DNA from 2 places in the Chryseobacterium sp. C39-AII1 genome. Region 1 is predicted to be linked to the other one. Evidence: riboswitches for the same ligand, from Rfam matches in the RefSeq annotation. Region 1 holds a riboswitch; the other holds the start of a gene.
What was found. Region 1 has a riboswitch for thiamine pyrophosphate ahead of ABEG63_RS19850 (TonB-dependent receptor plug domain-containing protein). Riboswitches for the same ligand answer to the same signal wherever they lie in the genome.
Positions count from the first base shown of each region.

Region 2: another riboswitch for thiamine pyrophosphate. It lies ahead of pnuC (nicotinamide riboside transporter PnuC); the one in region 1 lies ahead of ABEG63_RS19850 (TonB-dependent receptor plug domain-containing protein).

Region 1 is NZ_JBDFPQ010000021.1:17,312-25,131, forward strand. It holds gene ABEG63_RS19840 (acyl-CoA thioesterase) at 1-394, opposite strand, end outside; gene ABEG63_RS19845 (hypothetical protein) at 398-1,168, opposite strand; gene ABEG63_RS19850 (TonB-dependent receptor plug domain-containing protein) at 1,502-3,616, opposite strand; TPP riboswitch at 3,720-3,809, opposite strand; gene ABEG63_RS19855 (WG repeat-containing protein) at 3,843-4,610, opposite strand; gene ABEG63_RS19860 (bifunctional aconitate hydratase 2/2-methylisocitrate dehydratase) at 5,044-7,820, shown strand, end outside.
Region 2 is NZ_JBDFPQ010000013.1:31,509-39,328, reverse strand. It holds gene ABEG63_RS17090 (YtxH domain-containing protein) at 1-41, shown strand, start outside; gene ABEG63_RS17085 (class I SAM-dependent methyltransferase) at 93-890, opposite strand; gene ABEG63_RS17080 (PH domain-containing protein) at 908-1,837, opposite strand; gene hisS (histidine--tRNA ligase) at 1,982-3,349, opposite strand; gene ABEG63_RS17070 (HRDC domain-containing protein) at 3,534-3,986, opposite strand; gene ssb (single-stranded DNA-binding protein) at 4,005-4,337, opposite strand; gene ABEG63_RS17060 (hypothetical protein) at 4,573-5,613, opposite strand; gene pnuC (nicotinamide riboside transporter PnuC) at 5,600-6,199, opposite strand; TPP riboswitch at 6,224-6,332, opposite strand; gene ABEG63_RS17050 (EthD family reductase) at 6,461-6,772, opposite strand; gene ABEG63_RS17045 (methyltransferase) at 6,775-7,800, opposite strand.

The DNA of each region.
Region 1 (7,820 bases):
CCGGCTCCATAGATGGAATAGGAATCGGTCTGTTGAACTCATCCACCGCCACAAAAGTGTAAATTCCCGAGTTAGTATGCGTTTTTTTCTGATTGATCGGATCATCCAACCAAACATCTACATACACTTCCATTGAAGTTGAAAATGCTCTGGAAACTTTAGATTCCATTACTACAATTCCCCCTTCAGGAATCGGATGGTCAAATGAAACGTGGTTTACAGATGCCGTTACCACTCTTCTTTCACAATGTCTTGTTGCCGAAATAGAAGCGCATCTGTCCATTCTTGCCAATAATTCTCCACCAAAAAGGTTTCTCAATTGGTTGGTATCATTGGGAAGTACAATATTCGTCATTACCGTTAAAGATTCTGACGCTTTTTTTATTTTTGCCATGTCTTAGTGTTGTTGTTTTGGAGTTATCGGAGCTTTAGCCGTTGGAACAGCTTTTACAGGTTTAGCACCCGGTTTTACGATAGAATCTTTTTTCAGAGAATCTGAAACTTTCATCAATGTAGAATCTGTAGGCATTTTCACTGTATCTTTTACGATAACTTGAGGCTTGTTTTGTAATGATTTTATAGAATCTTTTTCCTGTTTGAAAGATTGGTTTCCGAACAGCAGTTCTTGGTTTGTAATCGCCAAATAGGCAATAACAGCAACCGGAATCGCGATCAGAAAAATCCAAAGCAATGATTTTCCTACTTTGTATTCTTTTCCTGTACTTTCAACTGCTTTTGGCTTCTGATTATTTTTAATATCTGAAAGTTTAATTTCTTCCAAACCATAAAAATCAGGATGTGCAGATTCTACTCTTTTTCCTTTAAAATGAATTTTAGAATCTTCCTCGATGGTAATAGTTCCCAAACCGGAAATTTCTAAAATATTTTCTGACTGCAGTTTTTTCTTCCAAAAATCGGTCTGGATCTTCAAATCACTTTTTGAAGCTTCCAAAGTCATCTGTTTTTGCTCGCTGATAAAAGCCGCCAAATCATCCGACTGCGCTTCGTAATCACACACAAAAGCAATCTGACTTGCCGGTGGCAGAATGCTCCCGTTCTCAGAGTTGATCACTGCCTTGGAATTTTCCAGAGAAAACACACCAAAACCGGGAACTGTAGCAGTCCCAAACTGTTTCAGATATTCTAAAATGTAAGCTGAAATATTCATTTGGTGGCAAATTTATAACTTTTTCATGACTTTTTTGAACATTTGTTTTCATAAAAAACAGCAAAAATCATCGAATTTCAAATTATATTTTTCAAGATTTGACACTTTAATTCTGATTTTCGTTTTAGTTATTTAGTTTTCAATACTAAAAAACATTTTAATAATGATAAAACATCACCTTTAGTAAATTCTTTTCTTTTTATGTTTTTCATAATTTTTATCATGATTTTTAAACAATAATTTAATTTAAAAATAAAAAAGACCGCCGAAGCAGTCTTATAAATTTAGTCTAACATTTTACTATATCAAATTGTAAAATATCCATAATGAATGTTATTGAATTTTCCAGCTGATTCCAAACATAAAGTTGGTTCCCGCCTGAGAAAAATAGTATGGATCTCCTTCATACACCGCTCCATTATTCACATATTTTTTATTGAAAAGATTGTTTACCAATAATTTTAATGCGATATCATTATTTTTAATATTAAACTGATACTGAGCATTAAAATCTGTAAGGAAATAATCTTTTAACTGTAAATTTTTATCTTCTGTATTATCCAGATATTGTCTTCCGACATATTGATTTGATAATCCAAACTGGAAATCTTTATTAGGATTAAATCTGATGCCTAAATTTGCAATCACGTTCGGAGAAAAAGAAATCTGCGTATTTCCAAGATCTTTGGTTAGCTTTACATTTTCAATTTTGAAATCTAAATTTCTATTCTGGCTGAACGTTACATTCCCTGTAAGTTCCCATTGCTTTGAAAGCTTGGCCAATGCACCGATTTCAACCCCTCTTCTATAGCTTTTCCCGGAATTTGTTCTGATGAAAGCTCCCACGTTATTCATTTCACCATTCAGAACCAATTGATTAACATAATACATATAGTACAAGTTTGCCGTAAATGAAACGACCCCAAACCGTTTTTCAATTCCCGCCTCAAAATCATGAAGCTTTTCTGCTTTCACATTATTATCAGCCATCAAATCATCACGATTCGGCTCTCGTTGAGCGTGCGCATACGAAAGGAAAACTTTTCCGCTGCCAATTCTGTAATTAATTCCTGCTTTCGGATTAAAAAACAACCAGTTTTTCTTCAAATTTCCACCTTCATCATCGCCTGCCTGAAGAATTTTTGTATCGTAATCAATATGTCTCAACTGAAGATCTCCGAAGAATTCAAAATCATCAACTTTCACCAAAGCTTTTGCAAAACCAGCCACTTCATTTTTCACCGAGCGATTTCTATAATATTCATGCTCATCAATCTGCGGAAGGAAAACACCTGTTACGTTTCCAAAATGCCTTCCGTAATATTGGTTGGCAACGGCTCCGAAATTCAGATCAAGATTTTCAAATTTTCCGTATAATGTGGTAACAATTCCGTAGAAATCATTATCAAGCCATTTTTTACGGATGAAATCTGTTTTAGCTAAAGTTTGTGAACCATCCACAAAATCGGGAAGATTATATTTTGAAAATTTACCGTCCTGCTTATAGTTTTCGTAATATCCTTTTCCTTTCGTGTAGTGCAAAGTGGTTTCTAAATTCCATTTTTCATTAAACTTCTGCTCCCACAGCAACTGATAATGATTTTGTCTGTAATTATCTGTTTCATTATCATAAAAGCTGGAAATATTACCATCAGCATCATAAATTGCTCCGGAATAATTGAATTTTGGATTGGTTTCCCAAGTTTTTCTGTCGATTCCGTTCCAAGCTTGGTAGGTTTTTTCTTTTCCACCAAAAGCCATCAGACGGATTTTCGTATTTTTCTCTTCAAACAAAGCCGTAAAATTATAGGAATGTAGTTTTGAAGATGCTCTGTCGATATATCCATCAGAATTGATGTGTGTATATCTTCCCATCACAGAAAGTCGGTTTCCCCAAAACTTCCCCGAACCAACCTCAGCAGAATATTTGTAAGTATTGAACGAACCATAACTGTCATCTGTTTTAAAGTAAAACTTATCATCAGGCTCTTTGGAGATTACATTGATGCTTGCTCCAAACGCAGAAACTCCGTTATTGGAAGTTCCGACACCTCTTTGGATAACGATTTGAGATGCCGAACTCGTAAGATCCGGAACATTCACAAAAAATGTCCCCTGACTTTCAGAATCATTATACGGAACACCATTCATCATCACATTAATTCCTCTTCCGGCAACTCCACGAATTCTGAAACCTGTGTATCCAACGCCATTTCCGGCATCCGAAGTAGAGATAATTGATGTTTGATTTTTAAGTAAAATAGGAAGATCCTGCCCAAGATTTTTATTATCTAAATCTTTCTGAACATTGATGATTTCTTTCGCAACAGGAAGCCTTTTGGTAAAGTTAACGGCTTCAATTTCCTTTATTTTCAAGGAATCGGTATTTTGTGCTTGTAAAAAAGCAAAAGAGCCAACGGTAAGCCCTAAAAAAAATAAACCTTTCATTCTATAAATCTTTAAAATTTAATGAATAAAAGGGGCGGATTATGATGAGTAATTAGTAATCGGTAATAAGTAATATTTGAGATTGCTCATTAATAATTACCTATTGCTCATATTTAATTTCCCTAAACGGCATTACCCGTTCCAGGTTCATTGGGTATAATCTCAGCTTGTTACAGCACCCCTTAATTCAGGCGCAAAATTACGAAAAATATATCATCAGTACAATTTAATAGGTTTTATTGTGAGAATCAATATAATAATATGTTTTTCCGTCTTTGGAAACTTCAAACATTTTCCCCAACATCCAGCTGAAGTTTCGCTTAATATCATCATATTCAAATGGAATGATGATCTTGTTATTCACATCAATCACCCCAAAACGATCATTCTTAGACGCAATAATCATTGGGTTTGAAACATCTTCACTTTCAGCAATATATAAATATTCATACTGCGGATAAATTTGATAATCTCTGTAATCTTCAGCATTAATGAATTTCGATTTTTCAATAATTCCGTAAAAACCATTTTTAACATATGCCTGAAACGGCTGATATTTAAACTCTTTAGGGCATTTTCCTAAATCTGAATCTTTAAATTGATACACTCTTTTACCTTTCTGATCAATTCGATAAGAAATCATATCTTTTTCTACCGTTGCATACTCTTTGGTTCCGAACTTTCTTATTTTTTCGTTGGGTGAATTCAGTAGATTGCAATCTTCATAAAAAAATACAGCAATATGATATTCAGGCTGAATGATAAATTTGCCTTTTTGATTAACATATCCGAATTTCCCATCTTTCTTTTTCGGAATTAAAACAGGAATTTTTTCATTCAAAACCACCAAATCAGGATTCGGCTGAGCTACCACATCTGTCTTTTTAACAACAGTTTTTGCAACCTTTTTTACAGGAAGCTTCTTGGCCACCTTGGTTTGGCAAAAAACAGATATCGAAATAAAAAGACATAAAAAATGAACCGTAATTTTCATAATCATCATTTGGCAGCAAAAATAAGATTAAAAATAGAAAATATAAAATTCATATTTATAAAGAATCTAAATAATATCCCTCGCATAAAATACTAAAAATTCGTAATTTTGGGAACATTTTTAATTGTTTGATAATCTAAAACGTTTTTAGAGATACAACTTTTGATATGGATATGATCAAAAAATTTTACAAACGTTACTCAAAGAGTGCTTTGGCGGCTTTAGAAATTACACGTGAGCCCCTTACACTTTCAAAAAAGTCCTTTACTTTCATCTTTGGGACAAAGCATTATCTTACTTATTTAAGAAAAAGTGCAAAATATAGTACCGGCTTTACTTTCTTCCGTTTTGTAAGTCGATATACCAATTCGGGAAATTGCCATATGCACTATAATTTTATTAATTTACCTTAAAAATTTGAAAGACTTCTATTATGAATATTTATAAGGATTACATCAACGAAATTGAAGAAAGAAAAACCCAGGGGCTACATCCAAAGCCAATTGATGGTGCCGATTTATTAAGCGAGATCATCGCACAAATTAAAGATACAGCCAACGAATACAGAGCTGATTCTCTTAAATTTTTTATTTATAACACGCTACCTGGAACTACAAGTGCGGCTGGTGTAAAAGCTAAGTTTTTAAAAGAAATCATTCTTGGTGAATCTGTAGTAGAAGAAATTACTCCGGTTTTCGCTTTTGAGTTGTTGTCTCACATGAAAGGAGGCCCATCTATCGAAGTTTTGCTTGATTTAGCTTTAGGAAACGACGAAGCAATAGCAAAGCAAGCGGCTGAAGTGCTTAAAACTCAGGTTTTCTTATATGATGCAGATACCGCTCGCTTGAAAGAAGCTTATGAAGCAGGAAACGAAATCGCTAAAGATATTTTGGAAAGCTACGCAAAAGCAGAGTTTTTCACTAAACTTCCAGAGGTAGCTGAAGAAATTAAAATCGTTACTTACATTGCTGCTGAAGGTGATATTTCAACCGACTTATTATCTCCGGGAAATCAGGCACACTCTCGTTCTGACCGTGAGTTGCACGGACAATGTATGATGTCTCCTGCTCAACAGGAAGAAATAAAAGCTTTGCAAGCTCAACATCCTGATGCAAGTGTGATGTTGATCGCAGAAAAAGGAACAATGGGAGTTGGTTCTTCTCGTATGTCGGGTGTAAATAACGTTGCACTTTGGACAGGGAAACAGGCAAGCCCTTACGTACCTTTCGTAAACATTGCTCCGATTGTAGCGGGAACTAACGGTATTTCTCCAATTTTCCTAACAACTGTTGACGTAACCGGAGGTATCGGAATCGACCTTCAAAACTGGGTTAAGAAAACAGACGAAAACGGACATCCTGTTCGTAACGAAAATGGCGACATCGTTTTAGAAGAGAAATATTCTGTTGCTACAGGAACTGTTTTAACGATCAATACAAAAGAGAAAAAATTATACAACGGAGATGTTGAATTGAAAGATATTTCAAAATCATTTACTCCGCAAAAATTAGAATTTATCAAAGCCGGTGGTTCTTATGCGATCGTTTTTGGTAAAAAAATTCAAACTTTTGCTGCTAAAACTTTAGGAATTACAGCTCCTTTGGTTTTCGCTCCTTCAAAAGAAATTTCTATCGAAGGACAAGGTTTAACTGCTGTTGAAAAAATCTTCAACAGAAATGCAGTAGGCGTAACTGAAGGTAAATTATTACACGCAGGTTCAGACGTTAGAGTTGAAGTAAACATCGTTGGTTCTCAGGATACCACAGGTTTGATGACTTCTCAGGAATTGGAGTCTATGGCTGCAACGGTAATTTCTCCAATTGTTGATGGAGCTTATCAGTCAGGATGTCACACTGCTTCAGTTTGGGATAAAAAAGCGCAGGCAAACATCCCTAAATTAATGAAATTCATGAACGATTTCGGAGTAATCACTGCTCGTGACCCGAAAGGTGAATATCACGCAATGACAGACGTTATTCACAAAGTTCTTAACGATATTACGGTTGACGAATGGGCAATCATCATCGGAGGTGACTCTCACACAAGAATGTCTAAAGGGGTGGCTTTCGGAGCTGACTCCGGAACGGTAGCTTTGGCTTTGGCAACAGGTGAAGCTTCAATGCCGATTCCAGAATCTGTGAAAGTGACTTTCAAAGGTGAAATGAAAGAGCATATGGATTTCCGTGATGTCGTTCACGCAACTCAGGCTCAGATGTTGAAGCAATTTGACGGAGAGAACGTTTTCCAAGGTAGAATTATCGAGGTTCACATCGGAACTCTTCCAGCTGACCAGGCATTTACATTCACAGACTGGACTGCAGAAATGAAAGCTAAAGCTTCAATTTGTATTTCTGAAGACGATACATTGATCGAATCATTGGAAATTGCAAAAAGCAGAATCCAGATTATGATTGACAAAGGAATGGATAATCACAATCACGTTCTTCAAGGATTAATCAACAAAGCAAACAAGAGAATCGAGGAAATTAAGTGTGGTGATAAACCTGCTTTAACTCCGGATGCTAATGCTAAATATTACGCTGAAGTTGTTGTAGATCTAGATGTAATCGTTGAACCAATGATTGCTGACCCAGACGTAAACAACGACGATGTTTCTAAAAGATATACGCACGATACGATCAGAGATCTTACTTTCTACGGAGGTGAGAAAAAAGTTGATCTTGGTTTCGTAGGTTCTTGTATGGTTCACAAAGGTGACCTTAAAATTGTTTCTCAAATGTTGAGAAACCTTGAAAAACAAAATGGTAAAGTAGAATTTCAAGCTCCTTTAGTTGTGGCAGCTCCTACTTATAATATCATTGATGAATTAAAAGCTGAAGGTGACTGGGAATTACTGGAAAAATATTCAGGTTTTGAGTTCAACGATGCAGCGCCAAAAGGCGAAGCTCGTACTCAATATGAAAATATGATGTACCTTGAGCGTCCTGGATGTAACCTTTGTATGGGTAACCAGGAAAAAGCAGAGAAAGGAGATACTGTTTTGGCAACTTCTACGCGTCTTTTCCAAGGAAGAGTGGTGGAAGATTCTGAACGTAAAAAAGGTGAATCTTTACTAGCATCAACTCCTGTTGTTGTATTGTCTTCGATCATCGGAAGAATTCCAAGCATTGAAGAGTACAAAGCAGCTGTTGAAGGTATTAATTTAACGACTTTCGTTCCGTCTATCAAAGAGTTGGTAACTGTTGGTCA
Region 2 (7,820 bases), on a different contig from region 1:
TAGATGATGTGAAGAACAAAGCACAAGAAACCATCGGGTAAGACTAGTTTATTTTAACATTCATATATTTAAAAGTCATCGTAATTTTATAGTTACGATGACTTTTTTTGAGCTTTTATCGCAAATATTAAAGGGATTTTATTTCCAAACTGAGGAATTCGCCATTTTCCTTTTTCGAATTCATTTACATGTTTGAAGCATGGATAGGGTGACCAGTCGAATTCTTTAAAATTTTCAATCTGAATATCGTTCTGAAGTAAATTATCAATGACATCAGCCAAAGAATGATTCCACATGACATAATCCTGAACGATATCTGCATTTTGATCTGCATAAGTTCCTTCATAGGTTTCCGTTATTGGCTTTTCATTGAAATAATTGTATTTCACTCCTTCAAAATCATCATCAAACATCCAAACGACAGGATGAAATTCTGCCATGATAAATTTTCCGTTAGGTTTTAGAAAATGATTGATAATTTTCGCCCACTTTTCTAAATCTGGAAGCCAGCCAATGGTTCCGTAACTTGTGAATACAATATCAAACTTTTGATCTAGAGCATTAGGCAAATTGTACAAATCGGTGCACATAAATTCAACATTTTCGCCAGTTTTCTGTGCTAAATCTTTTGCCGTTTCAATAGCTTTATCAGACAAATCGATTCCAGTAACTTTGGCTCCCATTCTCGATAGCGAAATAGAATCCTGACCAAAATGGCATTGCAAATGAAGAACTGTTTTACCTTTTATATCTCCCAAAAGCTCCAACTCGATAGAATTTAGAGAAGTTCTGCCTTTTAAAAATTCATCTACAAAATAGAAATCAGACTTCAAATGCGGCTCTACTTTGGCATTCCAAGAATTTTTGTTGATTTCGAGATAGTTTTCCATTGGTTTTTAATTTTAAATTAAAGTCTTTCCAGTAATTTCTTTTTCTGTTCCGCAAATTCTTCTTCCGTCAAAACTCCCATTTCTCTTAGCTTCCCAAGCCTTTCCAATTGCTGGAAAATCACTTCTGCAGATTCTTTTTTTACATTTGAAGCAGCAGTTTGAGGTTTATGATAACTTTGTGGCTCAGGTGATTTCTGTGTGCCATAAAAACTATTTGCCGAAGCTTGATTTTGTGGTATATTTTGTGTTTGAGGTTTCTGTCGAACATTTCTTATAGCATTGTCGAAATCTTTTGCTGCACTCTTATTATACAGTTTAAATTCAACTACAGCACCCGAAACATTTAGTTTTAAACTTGAAGTCAACAAACTTGAAGAATGGTCAATAGATGAAATTTTTTCTAAAATAAATTCGTTTTTATCAACACCACCAAAGAATTTTTTATCAAAGAAAATCACTCTTCGCTGTGTTGCAACCAACACACCTTCCAGATTGTTATACAAATATTTTCCTTCAGCAATAGCGATCAATCTTTCGTCTTTATCTAAAATATTGACCAGCTCTTTCACTTCACTGTTTACAAAAATACTTAATCGGGCATTTAAACCTACAATCTGATCTTTTATTTCATCCAATCTTGAAGGAGCTTCTGGTCTATACTGATAGCCACTTTCGCCTGAATCGGAAGCTAAATTTATATTTTGTTGAAAAGAAGAAATCTGAAAAACTTCGGGCTCTTCATAGATACCCAATTTGCCCTGAAGAAGAATTCCCCTGATTTCAGCGAGATTGAAGCTGCTGAGATTATTTATAAGATTTTTATTAACATTCGTAGCTTCGTTAAGGCATTTATTACAAAGAAGTTGCCCATCGGAAAGTTTGTTTTCGCCCAAAAGTGTGTCCATAGACGTTAACGGATTTCCGCATAATGCACAAATAGTACTCATCTGGTTTTTATGTTTTATTAGTTTAAATAATTAATACTGTATTTTATTAATACAAATTGGTGCTCAATTTAATAAAATTTTTTAATTAAACTAAAAAGCACTATCGGGAAGATAATGCTTTTTAATTTTATATTTTATGAAAGATTACTTCAGAAACTCTTCTAAAGAAACCGTTTTCTGTTCTCCAGCTTCCAGATTTTTAAAGGTAACCGTTTTATTTTTCAATTCCTCTTCGCCTAAGAAAACCAAATTCTTAATTCCTTTCTTCTCGGCATAGGTAAATTGTTTTCCAAGCTTTGCATTTTCCGGATACAATTCTGCAGAAATTCCTTTTTCTCTTAATTTTAAGATTAATTTCAAAGCTTCTACCGTTTCTTCACCTCCGAAATTAGCGAACAAATATTCGATTTTGGAAGTCGCTTCTTCAGGGAAAAGTCCTAATTCTTCCATGACAAGATAAATTCGGTCAAGACCAAAAGAAATACCGATCCCCGGAATATTTTTCACTCCAAAAACTTCTGTAAGGTTATCATATCTTCCGCCACCTCCGATAGATCCCATCTGAACCTCATCTGCTTTCACTTCGAAAATAGCACCCGTATAATAATCTAAACCTCTTGCTAAGGTAATATCAAAAACAAGATTATTCATGTCAACTCCAAGATTTAATGATTGCGTAAGAACAAATTCAAGCTCTTCAACACCTTTTAAACCAATTTCATTTCCAACAAATTTCTCTTTCAACTGAAGAAGATTTTCCAGCGCATCATTGGACTGAGTGAATAAGAAATCCAGCTTATCAATCGAATCCTGAGAAATTCCTCTCTCCAATAATTCTTTTACAACACCTTCTTTGCCAATTTTATCAAGCTTGTCAAGAGCAACAGTAAAATCAATTAATTTATCTGTAATTCCAGCATATTCAGCCAATCCGGAAAGGATTTTTCTGTTATTTAAATGAATCGTAACCGGAACTTTTAAATCTGAAAATGATTTTAAATATAACTGAACCAAATCAACTTCCTGAAAAAGACTTTCGCTACCCACAACATCGGCATCACACTGATAAAATTCTCTGAATCTCCCTTTCTGAGGACGATCCGCTCTCCAAACCGGTTGAATTTGATAACGTTTATATGGAAATGTTAATTGACCATGATTCATCGCCACAAACCTCGCAAAAGGCACAGTAAGGTCGTAACGAAGAGCTTTGTCTGTTAAATTATCTGAGCTAAATGGCTTATCTAACGCTTTTTGAAAATCATTGAGCATCTGATTTTTTTTCTCTTCTTTAGCTTCATTAATACTTGAATTTAAGATTTTGAAGATCAATCGATCTCCTTCTTCTCCGTATTTTCCTGTTAATGTTGAAAGATTTTCAAAACTAGGTGTTTCTAATGGTTGAAATCCGAATAGTTCAAAATTTTTCTGTAAAATATTGATAATAAATCTTCTTCTTGAAACTTCTAATGCCGTAAAATCTCTCGTCCCTTTTGCTAAACTTGGCTTCATTATATTGTAATAAATGATAATTAATAATTGATAAGACTGCAAAAATAGTGAATTGAAAGGACTTTTAATCTAAATAAAAAAACCATAGAAAATTAATTCTATGGCTTCGGTATGTTTTCCAGCACTTGTGTCCTTGGTTGTTTTTATAAATATTTACGAATATAGTTAATTTTTGTTAAACTATTCAAATATTTTCTAATATATTTATTATTTCCATACCATAATTTTCTATTTTGTGTTTACCAAATCCTTTTATATCTAATAATTCTTCTTTTTTGGCTGGTTTATATTTTGCAACGGAAATCAACTCTTTATTGGTTGCAACAAAATAAATTGGCAAATTTTGCTCTTTCGCTCTATCTGAACGCCAAGATTTTAAGGCTTCTAAAATTTTAAGTTCATCAAAAGACAATTCTTCACTTTCGGCAGAGTATTTATTTGTTTTTGAATCTTTTACCGTATGTTGAGGTGATTTGGTTTCTCCAAAGTATAAAATTACAGACCAATAGTTTTCATCATTTACAAATGCTGTTTCTACATTCAGAATTTCGTGTGATTGTAAAAAATCGTCAAGCATTTTCTGATCAAGATGAAGAAATTCTTCACCTAATCGAATTTTAAAAATTTGTACTTTCATGGTTTGTGTTTTTATCCTTTATTTTCCGCCTAACAATAGAATTTCATCTACTTTTATTTCTGTTATATAGCGTTTTACGCCATCTTTGTCATCATACGAACGATACATCAATTTTCCTTCAATCGCAATTTCTTTTCCTTTTGTGACATATTTTTGAAAAATCTCTGCCGTTTTACCAAATGCAACCAGCGAATGCCATTGCGTTTCCTCAACCTTTTCACCTTTTGCATTGGTATAATGATCGTTGGTTGCTAAAGACACACTTGCCTTTACATTACCATTTTCGAAATTGATCATTTCAACTTCTTTACCTGTGAACCCAATAAGGGATACCGAATTTCTTAGTGACATAATTTCTGTTTTTTTTAAGATTATTACTCAGATAAGAGACGCTCACCGTTTTCTCAAATCTCTGATGCAAAGATTGTTGAACAGTAAAATTAAAGTCGGTTGTAAACTATTTAAATCCGTTTGTAGTCGTTTGTAAATAAATTTTAAAACACATCAAAATAACAAAAGCTCCCTGATAGAAAGCTTTTACTGAAATTATATGTCGAATAAATTTTACTGAATTAAAAGTAAATTTTTAACCGTTTAAAACAGGAAATTCACCATCTTCCAAAGCAGGTCTGAAATTAGAATGCATTGTCGCGGTAAAAAAATCACTAAAAATCTGATAAATCGCAGAATCTGTATGCGTTGCTTTTATTCCTAACTGAATATAGATTTGAAGAATTTTATGCGATAAATCTTCAACTACAAAAGTTCCAAATTGATGAATTTCGGATTGTTTTTCAGAAGAAATTAACTTTGAATTATTTAAAGTGAATTCAATATCATCTGCAAAACTCAACGTTTTCTGTAGTTTTTCTTTAATTAAATTATGAAACGGATCTAAATTAAGATTTGGTCTGATAACATTCGCTTCCTCCAAAAAATGCGACGCCATTCCTAAATAATTAACCAATAAAGTAAGATCCGCAAAAATTCTAAACGGAATCCTGTCTAAAGCATCATTGGTGAAAAATTCATCATAAATAAAACTGTTATCCTCTGAAACTTTCACATTATTTACCTTAAAAGAATAGGTTCCGGTAGCTTTCATCCCCATCGATTTCCAATTGGGAATAACTTCAGCATCATTCTTAGAGATAATAAATGATCGGATAATTTCCTCTCCATTTTCATTTAAAATTGGCAGTCCGTTTTCTGTAAGTTTTGCATTTAAAGTAAAATGACTTAAATGTGGTGCGCCCGTTGCAAAATGCCAAAGTCCGTTGATTAGATAAGTTCCGTCATCTTGTTTTTCTGCCGTTCCACCAATCATTCCGCTTCCACCAAAGCAGGTTTTAGAATTACTGAAAAGTTCTTTAGCAATAGTTGGCTTTAAGTTTCTTGAAAAAAAATTGGCTCCAGCGCATAAAGTGAGCATCCAGCCTAAGCTTCCGTTTGTTTTTGCCCATTCAAATAATAAAGATAAACCTTCCCCAAAACGATAGCCTAAACCACCATATATTTTAGGAACCCAAACCTGAAGTAATCTTTGTTCGTGGATACAATTTATTATTGAATCCGAAACTTTTGTGGCTCCTAACATTTTTCTTCTGATTTCACTAACTGTAAGCATCAACTTTCTTTTGATTTAAAATTTTTCTCCATTCCATATAAGCTGAAACCGCGACGATAAATAAAAAAGCCGTCAAAACCGCATAGAGATACAAATTTTTATGAATCATCAACGGAATTGAAATAATATTGCTGATATTCAGTAAAATCCAGTTTTCAATTTTTCGTCTTGCCATCAGCCACATTCCAGCCCACGCAAAAGCGCTCACTAATGAATCCCAAATCGGCACATCAGAATCTGTATAGTGCGTCAGAAAAAACCAGAAAATTCCGAAAGTTACCACTACAATTCCTGCAGAAATCAGTTTTTCCGAATTTGTTGTTGAGGAAATGGCAGTTTCTTTATGCTGTTTTCCAAATTTCCAATATATCCAACCGTAAATGCTCATCACGAGGTAATAGAGATTTAAAGTAAATTCTGCATACAATCTCGACACAATCATAACATAAAGTGTCAGCAAAATTCCTGCGATCCCAAAAAGATAATTGTTTGAATTGTTTTTTCGAGCCAATAAAACCTGCACTACCGAAAATAAAACCCCGAACCATTCTGCCCAGGTTGTTTGTTGTAAAATGTCCTGCATCAAATTAACTTATATAAATTAAATGATGAGATGATAAATCAAAATCCCTACGTCGGCATTATCCGAATCAGGTGTGGAAGCCAGTTCCCGGGTATCATCTCAGCCGCCAAAACAAGCAGCACCCCATTGAGGGATCAAAGTTGATGCTTTTTTCTGAGAATAAAAAATCAATGATCATAATTTAGCTGAAATAATAAAAATAGCTTCCGAAAATATTTAGATTTGTATTTCAGAAGCCATTAGAGTAATAAAGTTAATTTAAATTTAAGTGAAGTTCTGCCAAACTATTACTTTACTGATTTGAATGACAGCTTTTACATTCGTATAGTGTACAGCGTCTTCTTCAAGGATTGTTTTATTAGGCAAAAAACAATTGTAAAAATGCTCAATTTCTTCGAAAAAAAGATGCCCAATAACTTTGTAAACAGAATCGGAAGATTCGGATTTCTCAATTCCGATCCCTTTCAAATAATTTCCAAAGACAGATTTTGATAAAGCTAAATGCTTTTCGGTATAGTATTCCATGTCAAACCAATCATTTTGTTTTACAGGATAAAATATGGTAATTTTAAACATATCTATACTTTTTCACATTCTACAATGCTAGAAATTTCTGTATTAGTTTGAATTAACTTTTTAAAAGTAAGCCCAGATTGCTCAACAAGATATTTAAATTCACTTAGAGTTCTCTCTTTTCCTGTTGTCATCGCCATTATATTAATATCCAACAACTTACCGGCATGAGGTTTATTTTCAGAATCATCAGGAATTACAGAATCTATGATTAATAATTTACTTCCGACAGGCATTGCTTTATAAATATTTTTTAAAATTCTGATTGATTCTTCATCGTTCCAATCATGTATTACCCATTTTGTCATATAAAGATCCTGATCAGCAGGAAGTTCTTCGAAAAAACTACCTCCCATTACCATACATCTGTGTTTTATGTCGGGTGGAATTAAATTAACGGTTTGTTCCACTACATAAGGCTGATCAAAAACAATCCCGACGCTATCTGGTGCTGTGTCCAAGACGGCAAATAGTAGCGCTCCATTTCCACCGCCAATATCTGTAATCTTCTTATGGGGCTTGAAATCATAAACATCAATAATCGCTTTTAAAACTGCACCAGACATTCCCGCCATTGCTTTTGCTAAATTAGCTCCAGCTTCAGGATTTTGCTTATAATATTCCCATACCGGAATTCCATATGCATCGTCGAAAGGTACCTTTCCGGTTTTTACACCGTAAGTAAGATTTCCGAAAGCTTTGTAATGCTCTCCTAAATTTGCGAGTGCCCAAGGTTTTACTGATCCTGGGACATCCGACAGTAAAGTGCCCCCGAAATCATTCAGTTCAAAAGTACCATCATTTTTTTCTTCAAAAATCCCGACGCTGGTAACCGCACGAAGCAAACGGTAAAGAGATTGTTTATCAGAATTGGTTTCCTTGGCCAATTCATCTAAACTTTTGGAACCGCTGAGTAATTTTTCAGCAATGTCTAGTTGTGCAACAGAATGAATACAGCAGGCGATCCAATAGCCGCTGATCAATTCATACATCTTAAATGAGAGTTCTGGTTTTTTCGGTAGTTTTTTCATATTAATAATTATTGATACTA